2 regions of the Aeromonas sp. EU05-FHT14A05 genome follow, and region 1 is predicted to be linked to the other one. Evidence: predicted binding sites of a transcription regulator. Region 1 holds the regulator's gene; the other holds the start of a gene.
What was found. Region 1 encodes LexA, which represses DNA repair genes until DNA is damaged. Its sites were predicted from a motif close to ANCTGTNTNNNNANACAGNT; they were not measured.
Positions count from the first base shown of each region.

Region 2: dinB (DNA polymerase IV) is a predicted target of LexA. The motif match lies at 2,654-2,673, and genes of this name have one in related genera.

Region 1 is NZ_JBYTDH010000021.1:10,718-16,471, reverse strand. Features, by position in the region: gene plsB (glycerol-3-phosphate 1-O-acyltransferase PlsB) at 1-1,844, opposite strand, end outside; gene lexA (transcriptional repressor LexA) at 2,049-2,675, shown strand; gene AC3WR3_RS20140 (hypothetical protein) at 3,134-3,343, shown strand; gene AC3WR3_RS20135 (SCO family protein) at 3,558-4,184, shown strand; gene AC3WR3_RS20130 (MATE family efflux transporter) at 4,213-5,571, shown strand; gene trmL (tRNA (uridine(34)/cytosine(34)/5-carboxymethylaminomethyluridine(34)-2'-O)-methyltransferase TrmL) at 5,621-5,754, opposite strand, start outside.
Region 2 is NZ_JBYTDH010000006.1:80,906-86,659, reverse strand. Features, by position in the region: gene AC3WR3_RS10800 (methyl-accepting chemotaxis protein) at 1-1,459, opposite strand, end outside; gene dinB (DNA polymerase IV) at 1,526-2,578, opposite strand; gene AC3WR3_RS10790 (hypothetical protein) at 2,779-2,991, shown strand; gene nqrM ((Na+)-NQR maturation NqrM) at 3,065-3,289, opposite strand; gene AC3WR3_RS10780 (FAD:protein FMN transferase) at 3,384-4,427, opposite strand; gene nqrF (NADH:ubiquinone reductase (Na(+)-transporting) subunit F) at 4,431-5,654, opposite strand; gene nqrE (NADH:ubiquinone reductase (Na(+)-transporting) subunit E) at 5,672-5,754, opposite strand, start outside.

The sequences.
Region 1 (5,754 bases):
ATGTTGTTGCGGTAGTAGGTCAGCAGGATCGCCTGATAGCGATCGAGGCTGATGATCTGCCCCAGCTTGTCCTCGCTCACCTCGAACTTGTTGAGCTCCATGGCCTGATCCAGCAGTGTCCTGGCATCCTCGTCCGGCATGGTGCTCTTGGGGCTGTAGGGCACCTGCTTGAGCAGGTCCAGATAGGTGTTGATCTGGGCCTGCAGCTCGTCCCGGGTCAGGGCATGGCGTTCGGCGGCCAGCAGCGCCAGGGCACTCAGGGTCAGGCCGTTGACGGCGGCGGCATCGTTGATCCGGGTCATCAGCAGCTCGGCCAGCTGGTTGACGGTGGGGGCCATCCATTCGGGGCGCTCCTCCCGGCCTATGCTCTCCTTCCAGTGCGGCACATGCTCGCCGAGGTAGCTGTTGAGGGTCAGCGGCTCGCCGAAGTTGACGAAGCCCCGGCCATAGTTGCGCAGCTTGCGCAGTATGCCGAGCACCTGCAGGAAGCTCTCCTTCTCCTTGCGGCTCCCCTTGAGCTCGTTGTGGTAGGTGTTCACCTCCATCACGTGCTCGTAGCCCAGATAGACGGGCACCAGGGTGACCGGCCTGTCCAGCCCGCGCATCATGGCCTGCAGTGTCATCGCCAGCATGCCGGTCTTGGGGGGCAGCAGGCGGCCGGTGCGCGAGCGACCCCCTTCGGTGAAGAACTCCACCGAGTAGCCCTTGGCAAACAGCAGGTTCAGGTATTCACGAAATACCGTGCTGTAGAGCGGGTTGCCCTTGAAGGTGCGGCGGATGAAGAAGGCGCCGCCGTGGCGGAAGATGGGGCCCGCCGGCCAGAAGTTGAGGTTGATGCCCGCCGCGATATGGGGCGGCACCATGCCCTGGTGGTAGATGACGTAGGAGAGCAGCAGGTAGTCCATGTGGCTGCGATGGCAGGGGACGTAGACTATCTCGTGCCCTTCCTGGGCGAGCTGGCGCACCTGCTCGGCACCGTTGACCGAGAGGCCGCGGTAGAGCTTGTTCCACAGCCAGCCGAGGAAGCTCTCCCCGAGCCGGATCAGCCGGTAGGAGAAGTTGGAGGCGATCTCGTCCATGTAGCCATGGGCGCGCTTCTGGGCTTTTTCGAGGCTGATCCCCTCCCGTCTGGCCTCTTCCTCGATGGCCTGCTGGATCACGCTCGACTCCAGCAACTGCTTGAACAGCAGGTTGCGGTTCGGCAGCTTGGGGCCGGTGGCCGCCAGCTGCTGGCGACTGAAGTGGGTGCGGGCCACCCGCGCCAGCTTGTGGGCGATGGCCTCGTCGGTGCCGTGCTTGTCCGCCATGTAGCGCAATGAGAGCGGCGGTGAGAAGCGCACCAGGTTTTCGCGCCCTTTCAGGATCACGATCAACGCCTTCTTGAGCCGGTTCGGGGCCAAGCTGCTGATGATGTTCCAGCCGGAGGCTTCCTCGCCTTCCCGGCCGGGGGCGCGGCCCCAGAACAGGGTGACGGGCACCACCTGGATATCCAGCTCGGGATCCTGCTTGTGCAAGTCCAGCAGCTGGTGGAACTCCTGCAGGAAGGGCAGCGGCTTGTTGCGCGTGCCAAACAGGGGAGGCGGACGATCCAGACAGACGTAGCGCGGCAGCAGCTGGCCACCCAGCTCCAGCGGCGTGAACGGGCCGGGCAGGCCGAGATCCTCGCAGCACTGTTGCAGGGTCATCAGGTCGGTGATCGAGCTGGTCTTCAGGGCATAGACTATGGGTCTTGCCGGATCCAGCTTGAGTTCCGTGATGGGATTTTCCGGCAGGCTCTTGTGATTGACCAAGCCACTGACCGGCCATTGCAGGATGGCTCTGGAAATGTTCTGTCCAAGGGACATGTGCGTCTGCTCTCCAAAAAAATGCGGCGTGAGCATAGCAAATCACCGACGGCTTGTCGCCGAGAGGTAGGATGAGTGCCTTTTCAGGATAGAAGGTGCGGGAATTTTGCGACAAGGTGGGGACAAATATCAGCAACGCCTTGCCTTGGCCACAGCACTGTATATACTGCCAGTGTGCTGTATAAAAAGACAGGTGCCAATGCTATGAAACCCCTTACCCCCCGCCAGGCTGAAGTGCTGGAGCTTATCAAGGCGAACATGAGCGAGACCGGCATGCCGCCGACTCGCGCCGAGATCGCCCAGAAGCTTGGCTTCAAGTCGGCCAATGCGGCCGAGGAACATCTGAAGGCCCTGGCCAAGAAAGGGGTCATCGAGATCATGCCCGGCACCTCCCGCGGCATCCGCCTGCTGCTCGAGGAAGAGGAGGCCGCGCCAGAAGAGAACGGCCTGCCGCTCATCGGCAAGGTCGCGGCCGGCGAGCCCATCCTAGCCCAGGAGCACATCGAGAGCCACTATCAGGTGGATCCCGCCCTGTTCCACCCGCGGGCAGACTTCCTGTTGCGGGTGCAGGGCATGAGCATGAAGAACATCGGCATCATGGATGGGGATCTGCTGGCGGTGCACAAGACCCAGGAGGTGCGCAACGGCCAGGTGGTGGTGGCGCGTCTCGATGAAGACGTCACCGTCAAGCGCTTCCAGCGCAAGGGCAGCCAGGTGTGGCTGCTGCCGGAGAACGAGGATCTCTCCCCCATCGAGGTGGATCTCTCCAGCCAGCACCTGACCATCGAAGGGCTGGCGGTCGGGGTCATTCGCAACGCCGACTGGATGTAGCCATCGAACATGCCAAGGGGCCTCCTGCGGGAAGCCCCTTCGTTTGTGCGTTTTCCCCGATCTCCTTTCCTCCCCGATCCCCGCCATTGCCGCCACCCAGATCCACCGCAAACAGTACCGCCACGCATCGTGCATTTCGGATATATCCTTTGAGAAGGCCCGCAGTGTCATGGCCGGATAACCGCCATGACCTTGAGTGTGCCGCCAGGTCAGCATGGGTAGCAGGGATGCATCACGGCTGGGGCGGTGCGGGACAGGAGAGTCGTCAGGCAGCAGGACGACTCAATACAGTCAGTACGCGACGGTGCCTGGTCTGCCTCCCGATGGCAGTCACACTGGTCGGCGTGGCCTGTTGAGCAAGGAGGACAGGTATGGCTTCAAGCTCGCCGTGGGATCCGGGTCCGGCCGCAACCGCAACCCCCGCATCCTCCATCACCCGATTCATCAAGGGCAGTCGGATGACGTGGTTTTATGCGCTCTGGGTCTATCACAAGGGCGATGGCTGGACCATCTGGCTGGGGTGCCCCAAGGACAAGATTGTCCGCCTGGTTCGTCTGTTCCGCCGCCACCACGACATAGGTTTGCCAGATGCTCCCTGGACGGCCCCGGTCATTCCGCTGCGCGCCACTATCCGGCGCCCCCAAGGGCAGCGAAGACTGCGACCCTGAGCCAGTCCCCCGAACAGTGTGTGAGCCCCACCCGGTGTGGGGCTTTTCTTTATCCCCGCCATGGCCGGGAGATAGTGGTTGTCTCCTCCCTATGGGGACCTTTCCTGACCGGGTTCCGGACTCGGGACTAGGCAGAAACGGGGCCTGGCGGGTTACAATAGCCCTTCATTGGCCCCGCCATCTGGCTGGTTGAACTAGCAAGGTTCTGTTTTATATGGTTAAACCACGTTTTTCCCTGCTGTTGTTGCTCTTCGTCGGCAGCATAATGGCGGCTTATTACTGGAGCCAACCCTCCCTGCCTGCGCAGGCGGATTATTATCCGGTAGGGCGCGACATCAATCCCTTCACCCTCACGGATGGGGATGGGAAGCCCTTCACCGCCGCCAATCTGGCGGGGCACTGGACCTTCCTGTTCATCGGCTACACCTATTGTCCCGACGTCTGCCCGACCGCCCTGGCGGATCTGCGCTCCATCTACCCGGATCTGAAGAAGATCTCGCCCAGCAGCCAGGTGGTCTTCGTCTCGGCGGATCCCCAGCGGGATGACAGTGCCCGCCTCAAGAGCTACACCGCCTTCTTCCATCCGGAGTTCAAGGCGGCGACCGGCCCCCACCGCGCCCTCTTCCCCCTGGTGCGCAACCTTGGCCTCGTCTATTCCATCGTGGAGAGCGAACGCAAGGATTACCTCATAGACCACTCGGCCTCGATCGTGCTGATCAGCCCCGAGGGCAAGCTGGTGGCCATGTTCCGTCCCAAGGTGGCCCCGGGTGAGGTGCCTCATGTGGACATGCAGACCATGGTCTCCGACTTCGCACGCATAGTGCGGCTGGCCGACGAGTGAGCCGCCTGCGCCGATCGTGCCCAGCTTGATGGCGTCCTGGCTGAGGGATCCCCGCCGCCACAGGGCCGTGTTTGCCCTAGCCCTGCCCATGGTGTTCTCCAACGTCACCACCCCCTTGCTCGGCCTGGTGGACACCTGGGTGATCGGTCATCTCGGTCAGGCCTGGTTCCTCGGGGGCGTCTCGGTCGGGGCAACCCTCATCAACCTCCTGTTCTGGCTGCTCGGTTTCCTGCGCATGTCCACCACTGGCCTGACCGCCCAGGCCCAGGGCGCCGCCAGCGCCGAAGGGCAGCTGGACACCCTGGCGCGGGCGCTCGGCCTCGCCGTCGGGCTGGGGCTGGCCCTGCTGTTGCTGGTGCTGCCTTTCTTGCCGGCCATCATAGGGCTCAGCGGGGGATCCCCCGAGGTGCAGGTCTATGCCGGAGACTATGTCTCGGTGCGGATCTGGAGCGCCCCGGCGGCCCTGTGCAACCTGGTCATCATGGGCTGGCTGCTGGGCATGCAGGATGCGCGCAGCCCCATGCTGCTGCTGATCCTGAGCAACCTGGTGAACATGGTGCTGGATGCATGGTTCGTGCTGGGGCTGGGCTGGCAGGTCAGGGGGGTGGCTGCCGCCTCCCTGCTGGCGGACTACTGCTCGCTCGGGGTGGGGCTCTGGCTGGTGAGCCGCCGCCTGCGCCATCTCCCGGCCGAGGTGTGGCAGAACGCCTGGTGGCGCTGGTGGCGATGGCCCGCGGTGCGGCGGCTGCTCGGCCTGAATCGGGACATCTTCATCCGCTCCCTCTGCCTGCAGCTCTGTTTCGCCTTCATGACTCTGCAGGGGGCCAGGCTGGGGGACGTGGCGGTGGCCGCCAATGCGGTGCTGCTCAACTTCCTGATGCTGATCTCCTACGGGCTGGACGGTTTTGCCTACGCGGTGGAAGCCATGGTGGGGCGTGCCATAGGACGGCGGGACAGGCAGGGGCTGCGGGAGGCCATAGTCCTCAACCTGGGTTGGGCCTTGCTGATCGCGATCGCCTTCGCCCTGGGGTTTGCCCTGGGGGGGCGGCAGCTCATCGCCCATATCACCGACATCCCTGCGGTGATTGCCGAGGCGAACCGCCAGCTGCCCTGGCTCATCGCCATGCCCTTGCTGGCGGTCTGGTGCTTCCTGCTGGATGGGGCCTTCATCGGGGCCACCCGGGCTCGCGAGATGCGCAACAGCATGCTGGTGGCGGTGTTTGCCGGCTTCTTCCCGATCTGGTGGCTGTGCCAGGGGTGGGGCGTGGCGGCCTTGTGGGCCGCCATGGCGGCGCTGATGACAGGGCGGGGCCTGACTCTGGGCTGGCTATGCTGGCAACTTGAGCGTGACGGCCGCCTGCTGGGTCAAGGCCGGGAACCCGCCTGACGTGGTCTCATGGTCGGCACCGCCTCTGAGGGCGCCGCGCCGACGGAGGCTAGAGAGATCCCTCATAGCCGAACTGGCGCCAGCTCTCGTAGACGAAGACAGCGACCGCGTTGGCCAGATTCATGCTGCGGCTCTGGGGCAGCATGGGAATGCGCAGCCGCTGCTCGAACGGCAGGCTCTCTA
Region 2 (5,754 bases), on a different contig from region 1:
CCGCGACCTGCAGGGCGGTGGCGCTCAGCTCCTCGAACGCCGTGGCCACCAGATCCACCTCCTGATACTGGGACTGCATGCCGGCACTGGTGCGCTCGGCCCCTTGCGCCGCCAGCGCCGCGCTGGCCCGGGTGCCGGCCACGGTATCGATCACCTGGCTGATGGTGGACTGCAGCTTGTCCAGGAAGTTGTTGAACCACTTCGCCAGCTCGCCTATCTCGTCATCGCGACGCAGGTCGATGCGCTGGGTCAGATCCCCCTCGCCGCTGGCGATGTCCTTGAGGCGGGCCACCACGGTGCGGATGGGGGCGACGATGCGCTGGGCCATCAGCCAGATGCAGAGCAGGGCAAGGGCTGAGATGGCCCCGCCGATCAGCAGCTGGGTGGCGACGCTGCGCTGGGACTGGCCCTCCAGCTCATCCTGCAGTTGCAGGGCGGAGGCGAGCACCACGGCGCGGGGCAGTTCGATGTAGATGCCCCACTTGCGATCCGTCCCGCGCATGCTGACCGGCACGAAGGTCTGCAACAGGGCGCCATCCGGGCTCCAGCGCGTGACCACCTCCCCCTTGGCGAGCCAGCCGTTGAGATCCGCCGACAGCCCCTGCTGATCCAGAGGCTCCCCAAGGGCGACCTTGAACCCTTCGACCCCGGCCACCCGCCCCTCGTGACTGAGCAGCAGCACCTTGCCCTGCCCGTCATAGAGCGTCTTGTCCATCTCCTCCACCAGGCTCTGCAAGGTGGCCAGCGAGATGTCGACCCCCACCATGCCGAGCAGATTGCCCTCTTCCAGCAGGGGGGCCGTCACCGAGGTCATCAGCACCTGCCGGGTGCCCACCTCGTCCACATAGGGATCGAGCAGACAGAGGGCCTTGCTGCGAATGCTGCAGCTGTACCAGTCATTCTCCAGGCCGCCGTGCCCGGACGGCTTGTCGTCGGCCAGCAGCGCCTCGTCCATCACCTCCAGGGTCACCTTGCCATCGACTCTGGCCCAGTAGCTGGAGAAGCGCCCCTTGTCGTTGGCCCCGAGCGCGGTCGAGCCCTGATAGTTGTCGTCTTCGCCGTCGAGCTGGTTGGGTTCGAATACCGCATAGACCCCGAGCAGATTGGCCGACGACTCCGCCGCGTCCTGCAACTGCTGGTTCACGGCATTGCGCAGCGCCTCGGAGTGAACGAAGTTGTCCGCCGCGTTCTTGCGCTGGAACAGTATGCCCTCCGCCAGCAGGGTGGCCCTGAAATAGGCCTCGTCGAGGTAGCTGGTCACTCTGGCCGCCTGGGTGGACCCCATGGCCTTCATCCAGTTTTCTGCCGCGTGCTGCCCCTCCAGGGTGGTGGAGGTGAGCACCTGCTCCTGCATGCGGGCCGCGTTGAAGAGGGAAGAGGCGACCAGTGCGGCGGCACTGGCCAACAGACAGCAACCGGCGATCAGGGTGATCCGTCCCTGAACAGAAAGAGAACTCATGCCACATTTCCTAACGTCTACAGATGTGAACACTGTATCGGTTTTGGACACAAAAACTTAACTAAATCAGCAGAGATCCAGGCTCAATTGGTTGATCTCCCCCGCCCCTGGCAGACCGACCACCAGACCGAGCAGGCGAATGGGTTTTCCTTGAGACCGTTGCAGCCCCTCGTGCAGCAGATCGTGGAAACGGCTCGCCTGGTAGCTCCCCTTGCGATAGACGGTGGTCTGGTGGAAATCGGCAAACTTCAGCTTGATCCCCTGCCCCATCAGCGCCTCCGCAGGGCAAGCCCTGGCAAAGCGCAGCTCCAGCTCGGGAATGAGCCGGCCGAGCACCTCCCGGCAGGCGGCTTCATCCAGCACGTCGCTGGCGAGGGTCGTCTCCACCCCTATGCTCTTGCGTATCCGCCGGGCCTGTACCGGCTGATCGTCATGTCCCCAGATGCGACCGGCCAGCATCTCCCCGAGCTTGCCGAAACGGCTCACCAGCTCCTCGTTGCCGAGCTGGCGGGCATCCTCGCAGGAGTAGAGTCCGAGGGACTCCAGCCGCTCCGCCGTCTTGCGGCCTATGCCGGGCAGCTTGCCGAGGGGCAGCTGGCGCACGAACTCGTCCACCTCCTGGGGGCGGATGACGAACAGGCCGTCCGGCTTGCGCTGCTCGGAGGCGAGCTTGGCCAGAAACTTGTTCGGCGCCACCCCGGCCGAGGCGGTCAACCCCAGTTCGAGGACGATGGCGGCGCGGATCTCGGCCGCCATCAGGGTGGCGCTGCCGCCGCAGTGGGGGCTGTCGGTGACATCCAGGTAGGCTTCATCGAGGGAGAGCGGCTCCACCTGCTCCGTGTAGCGCAGGAAGATGGCCTGCAACTGGCGGGAGGTCTCCTTGTAGACGGCCATCCGCCCGGGGATCAGCACCAGCGGCGGGCAGAGTTTCCTGGCCAGGGCGCTCGGCATGGCGGAGCGTACCCCGAAGCGGCGCGCCACATAGTTGCAGGTGGAGATGACGCCGCGCCTGTCGGCCGAGCCGCCGATGGCCAGCGGCACCTCCCGCAGGGCCGGGTTGTCCCGCATCTCCACCGCGGCGAAGAAGCAGTCCATGTCGATGTGAATGATCTTGCGCATGCCAGAGTCTGTTGAGCCGTCGGCGCCTGCCGCATGGTTGGGTGCACCGCCGCTGTCGTGACGAGGCGGCGACACCACTGTATGAATAACCAGTCAAGGCCCCATGCTACCCCAGCCCTGTCATTTCTGCCAGCGCACGGGAGGAGAGGGACGGATAGACTCTCAAGGCACCATCCACATCAGACTCAAGGAGGAGAGAGATGAGAGCAATCTGGCCGGGACTCTGCCTGCTGCTGTTGCCGCTGACAGGCATGACCAAGGACCATCCGACCGCCGAGTGCAGCTGGCTGTTTGAGCGCATAGAGATACTGGAGAAGGCCATCAAGCAGGGGGACGAGCTGGGCACAAGGGAGGAGCTGGCAAAGCGAAAGGCGGAGTTTCACAACAAGGCCTGCAGCCAGTACGACTACTGAGCGCCATGAAAACGCGAGCCGACCCAGGGTCGGCTCGCGTGCATTCGATGCACCCGCACGCGGGTGCTCGCCCTCAGAGGATGCGGTTGTCCACCAGCATCTTGCGACGGGCCTCTTCCTTGGCCATCTTCTTCTTGCGATTGTCGCAGGGCTCCGGGCAGTCGCACTCCTTCTCGATCCCTATGGTGCCAAGGCCGCCACAGGAGCCGGAGATGGTCTTCTTCTGGAAGATGTAGCCGATGGCCATGGCCACCACCACCACCAGAAACACCCCGAAGGTGATCAGAAAGATCTGCATGGTATTACCCCTTTACTGTTTAACCAGATACGGCTCGACGGCATCCGGCGACAAGATTCCCAGGCGCCGCCGAGTGATGGCGGCGCCTTCAAGGTTAACCGGGCTGCTTGGCCAGGTAGGGCTTGAAGGCATCCGAGTAAGCCTCCTCGAAGCCCTCGTCCGTCTTGGTGATGACGAAGATGGCCAGACCCCGCTCCTTGGCATAGGCCAGGCTCTTCTGCGTTCCCATGACCGTCAGCGCCGTGGCCAGCCCGTCTGCCGTCATGCAGGAGGGGTGGATCACGGTGACCGACACCATGCGATGGGTGATGGGCTTGCCCGTCAGCGGATCCATGGTGTGGGAGAAGCGCTTGCCATCCAGCTCGTAGTAGTTGCGATAGTCCCCCGAGGTGGCGACGCCGTTGTCCCCTGGCACTATCACCTCCTGCACCGAGCCGGCATTGGCGGTCGGCTTCTCGATGGCGACGCGCCAGGGGTGACCCTTGCCGTTGACGCCATTGATCCGCAGCTCGCCGCCGATCTCCACCAGGTAGTTGCGCGCCCCCAGGGATTCCAGGTACTCGGCCACCTTGTCCACCCCGAAGCCCTTGGCGATGGCGGAGAGATCCACGTAGAGATCCGGGATGTCCTTTTGCAGGGTGTCGGCGTCGACCGAGGTTACCACATGCAGATTGCCGAGGCCCGTCTTCTGCCGGGTCTGGGCGATCAGCTCGTCGGATGGCACCTTGGTCGGTTTGGCATCCGGCCCAAAGCCCCACAGATTGACCAGGGGGCCCACGGTGACGTCCAGCGCCCCGCGGCTCTCGCGGCCAATGTGAATGGCCTCGGTCACCACCCGGGCTGTGTCACGGGAGACCACCACAGGGGTATTGTCCTTGTGCTGGTTGAAGCGCGACAGCTCGGAATCCGGGCGGTAGGTCGACATCTGATCGTTGACCCGCTCCAGCAGGACGTCGACCTCGGCCTGCAGCTTGGCGGCATCCGTGACGGCGGCATCCGCCACCTTGATGGAGTAGTAGGTGCCCATGGTGCTGCCGGTGATGTGGATCTCCGGCTTGGATTGGACCGATTCCTGACCGCACCCAGTCAAGAAAAAGGCTAGCCCGAAGGCTAGCCAGGTCTTTACAACACTGTGCATGGATTAACCACCAAAGTCATCCAGGAGGATGTTTTCGTCTTCAACGCCGAGGTTTTTCAGCATGTTGATGACGGCAGCGTTCATCACGGGAGGTCCACACATGTAGAACTCGCAATCTTCCGGCGCCTCGTGGTTCTTGAGGTAGTTCTCGAACAAGACGTTGTGGATGAAGCCGGTGTAGCCATCCCAGTTGTCTTCCGGTTGCGGATCGGACAGGGCGACGTGCCACTGGAAGTTGTCGTTCTCGGCGGCCAGCATGTCGAAGTCCTCGACATAGAACATCTCGCGCTTGGAACGGGCACCGTACCAGAAGCTCATCTTGCGCTTGGACTTCAGGCGGCGCAGCTGGTCGAAGATGTGGGAACGCATCGGCGCCATGCCGGCACCACCACCGATGAACACCATTTCGGCGTCGGTGTCCTTGGCGAAGAACTCGCCGAACGGACCCGAGATGGTCACCTTGTCCCCAGCCTTCAGGCTGAAGATGTAGGAGGACATCTGGCCGGGAGGGGCAGTCCAGTTGCTCGGCGGCGGGGTCGCGATCCGCACGTTCAGCATGATGATGCCGAACTCTTCCGGATAGTTCGCCATGGAGTAGGCACGGATAATAGGCTCGTTGACCTTGGACTCCAGTTCGAAGATCTTGAAGCGATCCCAGTCCCCGCGATACTCCTCGGGAATGTCGAAGTTCTTGTACTGCACGTGGTGGGCAGGGGCTTCGATCTGGATATAACCGCCGGCGCGGAACGGGACGCTCTCGCCATCGGGGATCTGCAGCTTGAGCTCCTTGATGAAGGTGGCCTTGTTGTCATTGGAGATGACGGTACAGTCCCACTTCTTCACGCCGAAGATCTCTTCCGGCAGCTCGATGTCCATGTCGGAACGCACGGTGACCTGGCAGGCCAGGCGCTCGCCGTGACGGGCTTCGCCCTTGCTGATGTGATCCAGCTCGGTCGGCAGTATGTCGCCGCCGCCGGCTTTCACCCGCACCTTGCACTGACCACAGGAGCCGCCGCCGCCACAGGCGGAGGAGACGAAGATACCACTGCCGGCGAGCACGCCAAGCAGCTTGCCACCCGCCGGGCTGGTCACAGCCTTGGCCGGGTCGCCGTTGATGCTGATTGTCACGTCACCGGCGGTCACCAGCTTGGACTTGGCGAACAGAATGACTGCCACCAAGGCCAGCAGGATCACGGTGAACATGACCACACCCAGAATAATTTCCATCTATATTTCCTTTCCGATTACAGGGAAATACCAGAGAAGGACATGAAGCCCAGCGCCATCAGACCCGCGGTGATGAAGGTGATGCCGAGGCCACGCAGGC